Regions from separate parts of the Aeribacillus sp. FSL k6-2211 genome, predicted to be linked through region 2. Evidence: riboswitches for the same ligand, from Rfam matches in the RefSeq annotation. Region 2 holds a riboswitch; the other holds the start of a gene.

Region 1 (4,193 bases), 760 kb from region 2:
TGAGGAGAAATTTGGTCGATATGCTCTTTCTCTCCGTTGACATGCAGACGGTACGGCTCAGTTTTGCACATTTCTTGGATTAAACGTAAATTCGCATAACGCATTTTATCGTCATAAACCGCTTGAATGCGCTGTTTTAATGTCCGCTTTTCTTGTTCGATAATGCTTTCATTGAACACCCCTTCTTGAAAAGGAGGCGAAAGAAGTACTTCGGACAACAATTCGATCCCTTTTTCCAATAAAGGTGTCTTATCTTTTAAAAATTTTTCATTCGGGATTTCCATCCGGAACGTAATGATATGGTTTTCTCCCTTTTTGGCTAAATCGACTTGCAGTGTTGCACCGTACAAATCATCCAAATATTTCCTTAATTCAGTTGTGGATGGGTAGGATGCTGTACCTCTTTGCAAAACATGGGGAAGCAAAGCTCGAATGGTTACATCCTTTTCCGATAGCGGCGCCTTTAACCTTAAAATGAGTGAATTTGTTTTAAAAGCATTTGATGAAACGGTATGCAGCTGAATCCCGTTTATTTCGCTTACTTGCTCTTGTAAAAAACCCATTCTATCCCTCCTAAGCTGAAAGCTTTCTATATGATATTGTTTCCAATCATGAAAAAACACGTTATTAGTAATTATATCAATCATAGGATATTGAAGGAAATCATAACGAAATGAAATATTATTTAAAGTTTACATAATTAAATTACTGTTAATTATTTAACAAAAAGCAGGGATGCCTCTAGCCAGATCAGCTGACTTATGACATCCTTCTTATGTATAAAATATGGGTATACTATACGATAACATGCAGGAATTAAAAAGTCTTTAGCAGATTCTCGGAGAAAACATACTATTGATCGTTGCCCAATACTTTTTTGTGTGTTTCAGTTTATTGTTCAATTTTAAGTAAAAAAATACCATATACTTAAAAACCTGAATCCGTGATGAATTGAAATCGACTTTGATTTTGTTGTAATTTTGATGGATTGATAATCCATAAAACCCTTTTTATGCTTATGACCTATGTCATCTCTATTTCCGAAAATGGAACAAATCTCTTTTTTAGGTATACGAACCAAAAAAATAGACAAAAAAGCACAGGGAGTGACGTTGGACATCAGTGCCCGAACATTCGTTCGTTATCTTGCCTCTCTCCATTTCTGATAGACGTTCAGTAGGGGCTCGCTATAGCCACTCCTTCGCGTCAGTTTCATCCAGATCTGTCGTGATCGACGGACGAGTCGCCCTGCCATCGTGATCACCGTCTGAATAATCGTCTTGATGCGGCGGCGTTTCACTTTGTGGTGCAACGGATGTCTCGGATCGCTTAATAGATCTTGTCCAATCAGACGAAGAAGATTGTAAACGAAGGCTCCCATGACCAACACGAGCGCATTCGTTTTCATCTTCCCAGATGGAAGCCGCTCTAAATCTAAGTCGCTCTTCAGTTCGCTATGAAACTGTTCGCATGTCGCATGGTCATGATACAACGCGAGCACATCGCTCATTCGAACATGCTCGTATCCTTTGAGCCGCACCCAATAGCTTTCCACTTCATAATCAGGAACGAGCATCAGCTGTCCATTGCGTTCCATCGTCCGTTCCGTCACTTGGGTGACTTGAACGTACGTATACGTGTTTCCATCGATCGCTGCCTTCTGTGGAAGGCATAGCTCATAGGTTTGTACTCCTTCGCTTTGTCCATCATCGACACGTTTGCCCTTTTGCGAAGCGATCTGGAACCAAAGCGCTGTCGATTCTCGGCGTAAGTTTCGCTTGATGACAAAGTCCACGTCTTCCTTTAGGCATACGTGCACATTCGCTTCTGCATCGTTTCCTGCATCCATGCGAACAAGCAGACGAGATGAAGTCAGTTGACGAGCTCGACGGATAGCGGTGACTAAAAACGAGGGCATGTTGTCTTGCACATGTTGTTTCCCTGGACGCAACTCGGCATGAACGAGATACCCTTCCTTCCCTGCATACGCAAACAACGGTGTAAAACCGTCAAATCCTTTATACGTTCGACTGACTCCTTCTTTTTTCGTATCGGAGTTGTCAAATGGGGAACCATCTATATCAAGGGGAAGCCATGTCGTCTTTCCTTTGGTCCAACAAGGGGACAAAGTGGCATGTCGTTGAATCAACAGACGTATGGACTCCTCCCAAAGAATCGTTTCGGTCATCGGAAGACAAGCGAGCTGATCGAGTCGTTGTCGCAAGGTTGGAGAGGAAGGCACGTGCTGAATCCCCATCGATGCCGAAAAGATATCGTCCTGACGATACGCTTCGATATGATCGAAATCCGTTTTTCCTGTGGCAAGCAAGCCAATCATCGAGCGAATGACATCGCTATGGGAAATGTGCACTTCTCGACGAACCGTTGGAAGCCGAAGTGCGTTTACCCGTTTATCCAGTTTCGTTCGATGGAGTAAGTAGCCAACGAGAGCAAGCCCAGCACTTGGGGTAATCGCTTCATCTGTCAATACAAACCGAATCGGGAAATCTTTCATCACATCACCTACTTGATGAAGAATCGTCAACGTCGTTTTCCCTTATCGTATCAACGGTTTGCGACCATTGTAAAGATGTTTTGTCACGGATTCAGGTTATTATAAGAGTTTTAAAAATTTGGATTTTTTATATTTTTTTTGGTAATTTTAAATAATTGACTTTTACTTTTTATTTTATTAATATATAATCTTGTGTTTCATAAACACCGTGGTTCGAAACCATCCCACGATAAAAAACTAAGGAGCTGTTGAAAAAATGAATAGTAAAACAAAATTTTTAGCGACGACAGCGATTATTGCAGCACTTTACTTTGCAGTATCGATGTTAGTTGCACCGTTCGCATTTAAAGAAGTACAATTTCGTATTTCTGAAATGTTTAACCATTTAGTCGCTTTTAATCCGCGCTATATGTTAGGCATTTTGCTTGGAGTATTCATCACTAATTTATTTTCACCATTAGGGCCGATAGATATTTATTTTGGAGTAGGCCATTCACTTTTAACTCTTGGAATTTTCATTTTAATTTGTAAGTTTGTGAAAAATATTTGGCTTCGATTAGTGATTAACTCATTTTTATTTACATTCACAATGTTTATTATCGGTATTGAATTAAACATCATGTATGAAATTCCATTTTGGTTTGCATGGTTAACGTGTGCAATTGGTGAATTTGTCGTCTTAATTATAGGTGCACCAATTATGCACTTTATAAATAAACGTCTTAAATTTAAAGATTTAATATGATAAGCAGGAGAGGTAGGGTTAGCACCCACCTCTTTTTATATTTTTAAAGAAGCTACTTGTAAAATAAAACCCTTTTAAATCTAGTGCTTCTCCCTTCTTGATTTTTCTAATGAAGAAACTGCTTAATCGTTCATTCTGTAATTTACCTCCCCCCAACCTTTTCAAATGAAATCAATCTATTTTTTCTGAATACATTGACAATATAGAAATATTTTTATAGAATGAAATTTACATAATCGTTCGGAATTGGCATTCGCCATGAAGAGCTGAGCAGAGTTTAGTTTAGTATGAGAATAGTTGAGAATAGCCGAGTAAATTGATGAGTAAGAATAGTAGCGATTTTGTACGCTTTAGAGAGCTAGTGGGTGGTGTAAACTAGTGCGAAAGAATCGTGAATGGGCCTTACGAGAGCGACTAGCGCAAGTTAGTTGACGGATTCCCTCGTTATCGGGAAGTGTCAATAGTAGACACACCAAGGTGGAAGTTTTTACAACTTCAACAGAGGTGGCAACGCGGTAAATACCGTCCTCTACAAGGAAAATGAAATTCCTTGTAGGGGACTTTTTTATTTGTCTGCAAATCCTCGGCTTTACCACTCAACTTCAAATTATAACAATTTGGAGGAATGAATGATGACACTTCAACCGTTTATTACACGAGTAAATAATAATGAATATTTATCTTTCGATGACATGTTACAAGCAGCAAAACTTGTTTTTAATGAAACTACACCTAAAGATGAAATTGCCCAGTTTCTTGTTGCATTAAGTCAAAAAGGTGAAACAGCAGAAGAAATTGCAGCATTAGCTACTGTCATGAAAGCAAACTCTTTAAATGTTGCCGTTCCAGAAGGAGTATATATGGACAATTGTGGAACAGGTGGAGACGGTTTAAAAAGCTTCAATATTAGTACCGCTTCCGCTTTTATCCTTT
Region 2 (4,193 bases):
TTAATAAAACATTGGCTTTTCTTGTTTGGCAATTTTCACATAACATATAACATTCCTCCTTTTTGACTTTGATTAACTTTGACTAAAGGAAGAAACTTCTTTGACTTTCTTTGACCTTTTGGAATCAAAGAGACAATCTCAATCATTCAATAGTTAGATTCACTGTTTGACCTTTTCTGACTTTATTATACTTTGACCTTTTTTGACTTTCAAGTCTTTTTTACAAATTTTTTTCGTCTTTTTTTCCCTTCTTGTCCATATATTGTTGATAAAGTAAGGTGGGTGAAACATGAGCAATAAATGGGTATTGGCACTTCAAATAGCTTCTGTCTATATCGGCACTGTCATCGGTGCAGGGTTTGCAACGGGAAAAGAGATCGTTGAGTTTTTTTCAAAATACGGCGCTGGAGGAATTGTTGGAATTATTTGTTCTGCCGTTTTATTTGTTTGGCTGGGAACGAAAATGATGTTGATCGGAAGACGCATTAATGCATCTTCGTATTTGCAGTTGAACCAATTTTTGTTTGGGACGTTGTCAGCTTATGTAGTCAACGGCTTGATGTTTATGATGCTGATTGGCATCACATCGGTCATGCTGTCGGGGGCGGGGGCGATTTTTGAAGAGCAACTGTCGCTTTCAAAGCAATTTGGAATTTTTTTAACGATTGTGCTTTCCATTGCTGTGATTTCGTTTGGAGTCAAAGGGCTGTCTTCCGTCAATCTAATGGTTGTTCCGCTTTTTATTTTGTTTAGCCTGATCATCTCCATTGAAGCCATCATAAGGAGTGATTTTATCGATTTATCGTTGGATGGAGTGTTTCAACCAGTCAAATCAAGCTTTTTATATGTTTCTTTTAATCTCTCTCTTGCTCAGGCTGTACTTGTTCCGCTCGCAAACGCAATAAAGGATGAAAGCGCCATTAAATTGGGCGGAGTTGTAGGCGGTCTCGGATTAAGCTTCATTTTATTTTCCAGCTATTTCTCCCTTCTGCATTTGCCGGACGCCGGGCTTTTTGAAATCCCAATGGCTGAAATTGTCAAGCAGCTGTTTTCAGGCTTTTATTACATATACATCCTTGTTATTTTTGGAGAAATATTTTCATCGTTGATCGGCAATCTGTATGGTTTGGAACGGCAATTATCATCGGAAAAGCCTTTGGCAAAAATCGCTGGTGTCATTTTCATCCTATTATTATGTTATTTAGTCAGCCTGATAGGATACGGAAAGCTCATTTCCACGCTTTATCCGCTGTTCGGGTATATGAGCATTGCCTTTTTCATATTATTAATGTTCAAAAAAATTCCAGACGATAACAAATCATGATAAAATAGTAGGGAAATGAAGGAGGAGTTTATTTGGATAAAATCGCGGTCATTTCTGATATACATGGGAATATTCCGGCGTTGTCGTCTGTATTGAAAGATATAAGCTTGCGAAATGTAGATCGAATTTTTTGTTTAGGAGATCTTGTCGGAAAAGGACCTGAATCAAAAGAAGCGATCGATATCGTCCGCAGCTCCTGCGATTTTGTTTTAAAAGGAAACTGGGACGAGCTGATTACAAGGGAAGATGTAAACGATGTCGTTCGCTGGCATCAAAATCAGTTGTCGCAAGAAGACATAGAATATTTGCGTAGCCTCCCGTTTTCCATTGATTTTTATATGAGCGGCCGCCGGCTGCGGCTTTTTCATGCATCCCCTTTCAGCGTCTGGATAAGAGTACAGCCTTGGGATTCGATTGAAAAAAGATTGTCCATGTTTGAAAACAGCGTTGAAACCGGTTTGGGAACGAAGGAGCCGGATGTTGTCGGATACGGTGATGTTCATAATGCCTTTATACAGCATTTATCCGGTAAAACGCTTTTTAATGCAGGCAGTGTCGGTAATCCGCTGGACCTGCCCGAAGCATCCTACTGCATTTTGGAAGGCACGTTCAACTCGGAGAAAAGGGCTCCTTTTTCGATTCAGCACATACGTGTTCCATATGATATTGACCTTGCCATTCAATTAGCTAGAAAAAAAGAAATGCCGGAACTAAAAGAGTATATTCAGGAATTAACGACCTCACGCTACAGAGGCTTGGAAAAGGCATGATGCGGAGGTATAAGTAAAATTATTGTAGGTAAAAATTAGCGCCTTCATTTAATGAGAACTCTGATTGCTCATTAAATGAAAGGGAAAGTGTGGCAGTAATATAAGAAAGTGCGGCTGCTCCTGGTAGAATGATCATGGACTACATTTAGAGGATAAAAAATTGCCCACAAACGCTCGGCTCAATTCTGTTTTTTGAAAAAGGAGATTTTTTTACCAAGAGGGTACCCTGAAAAAAGTGATTTCGCTATCAAAAAATAGCGATTAAAAAAGTTGCCCACAAAGTCTTGAGTGACTCCAGTCGGAGCATGCCGTTTGCATAACCAATTCTGTATGATATAATAAGATACAACTTGAATAAAAATCTGTTTCGAAAGAACGGGAGAGGTTCTAGCACACCCTCTATAAAAAACTAAGGAAAACTATATCCTTGGGATATAGTTTTTTCAATGTTTGCGAAAGGTTTAGAAGTTGAATAGATTTATGATGATTTCGAAAGGCTTCTGAACAGCTTGCTTCCGCCTCTGTAGCAGAAAAAGAAGCATCAGTTTCTGTTTAAGCTAGGCAGTGTGAATGGCTTTCTTTTTTCAGAAAGGAGCGTTTTCAAATGGATAATAAGAAAGCGGTCGTTGTGTTTAGCGGAGGACAAGACAGTACAACTTGTTTGTTTTGGGCGAAGAAACAATTTGATGAGGTGACCGCTGTCACGTTTCATTATAATCAGCGGCATGCACAGGAAATTGAAGCAGCGAAAAACATTGCGAACGAAGCCGGCATACCTCATTATGTGCTGGACATGTCCTTATTAAATCAAATGGCGCCGAATGCATTAACGCGTTCAAATATGGAAATTGAACAAAAGGAAGGAGAGCTTCCCAACACTTTTGTTCCGGGGAGGAATTTAGTTTTTTTGACATTTGCCGCCATTTTGGCGAAACAACTGGGAGCGAAACATATTGTGACAGGTGTATGTGAAACGGATTTCAGCGGCTATCCTGACTGCCGGGACGTGTTCGTAAAATCCTGCAATGTAACGATTAATTTAGCGATGGAAGAGGATTTTGTGATTCACACGCCGCTTATGTGGATCAATAAAGCGGAAACGTGGAAGTTTGCCGATGAGTTAGGGGTGTTCGATATCATTCGCGAAAAAACGTTGACGTGCTATAACGGCATTATTGGCGACGGATGCGGCGAATGCCCTGCTTGCTTATTGAGAAAAAGGGGATTGGAACAATATTTGGCTGAAAAAGGAGCTAATACGTGATGCTTCATCAATTTTATCCGCAAGTTTTTCATAGTTATAGTTATGAGCTGAATAAAGATATGCAAATATCTGCTGCACACTACATCCCGCATGAAAAAGCGGGGAAATGCGCCCGTGTACATGGCCACACGTATTTCGTCAATCTCACTATTTGCGGTGATCAGCTTGATGATTCAGGATTCCTTGTGAATTTTCAGCATTTAAAAAAATGGGTTCATGATCGATTTGACCATACGCTGCTCAATGACCATACGGATGTATTCAATGGTCAAAACAGCGAAGACTTTCCAACGACAGAAGTGGTTGCGCGGAAAATTTGGGAAATTGTCCAGGATCATTTAAATGTACTCCCGAATAAACCGAAATGCTTGCAGGTGTTTGTCAGAGAAACGCCGACAAGCTATGTTGTGTACCGTCCGAAAAGGGAGATGAAATAATGAAAAAAATACCGGTCATCGAGATTTTTGGACCGACCATTCAAGGGGAAGGAATGGTGATCGGACAAAAAACAATGTTTGTCCGAACGGCCGGTTGCGACTATTCATGCAGCTGGTGTGATTCAGCTTTTACGTGGAACGGTTCAGCAAAAGATGAAATTAAACAAATGACAGCAGCGGAAATTTTGGACGATCTTATTGAGCTTGGCGGCGATCGCTTCAATCACGTCACCATTTCGGGCGGAAATCCGGCATTGATTAGAGGATTGGATGAATTGATTATCCTTTTAAGGGAGCAAGGATTTCGCACTGCACTGGAGACACAGGGAAGCCGTTATCAAGATTGGTTTTTACTAATCGATGATTTAACTCTTTCTCCCAAGCCTCCTAGTTCAGGG

The links. A riboswitch is a leader RNA that binds a small molecule or an ion and turns the genes downstream of it on or off. The one in region 2 is predicted to bind preQ1.
Region 1: another riboswitch for preQ1. It lies ahead of NSU19_RS10910 (QueT transporter family protein); the one in region 2 lies ahead of queC (7-cyano-7-deazaguanine synthase QueC).

Annotation. Positions count from the first base shown of each region.
Region 1 is NZ_CP150190.1:2,278,941-2,283,133, forward strand. It holds gene NSU19_RS10900 (pitrilysin family protein) at 1-563, opposite strand, end outside; gene NSU19_RS10905 (IS1380-like element ISGsp2 family transposase) at 1,142-2,515, opposite strand; PreQ1 riboswitch class I at 2,718-2,762, shown strand; gene NSU19_RS10910 (QueT transporter family protein) at 2,772-3,260, shown strand; T-box leader at 3,571-3,793, shown strand; gene trpD (anthranilate phosphoribosyltransferase) at 3,893-4,193, shown strand, end outside.
Region 2 is NZ_CP150190.1:1,522,435-1,526,627, forward strand. It holds gene NSU19_RS07435 (ATP-dependent Clp protease ATP-binding subunit) at 1-46, opposite strand, end outside; gene NSU19_RS07440 (hypothetical protein) at 290-1,324, shown strand; gene NSU19_RS07445 (metallophosphoesterase family protein) at 1,357-2,094, shown strand; PreQ1 riboswitch class I at 2,470-2,513, shown strand; gene queC (7-cyano-7-deazaguanine synthase QueC) at 2,699-3,358, shown strand; gene queD (6-carboxytetrahydropterin synthase QueD) at 3,358-3,795, shown strand; gene queE (7-carboxy-7-deazaguanine synthase QueE) at 3,795-4,193, shown strand, end outside.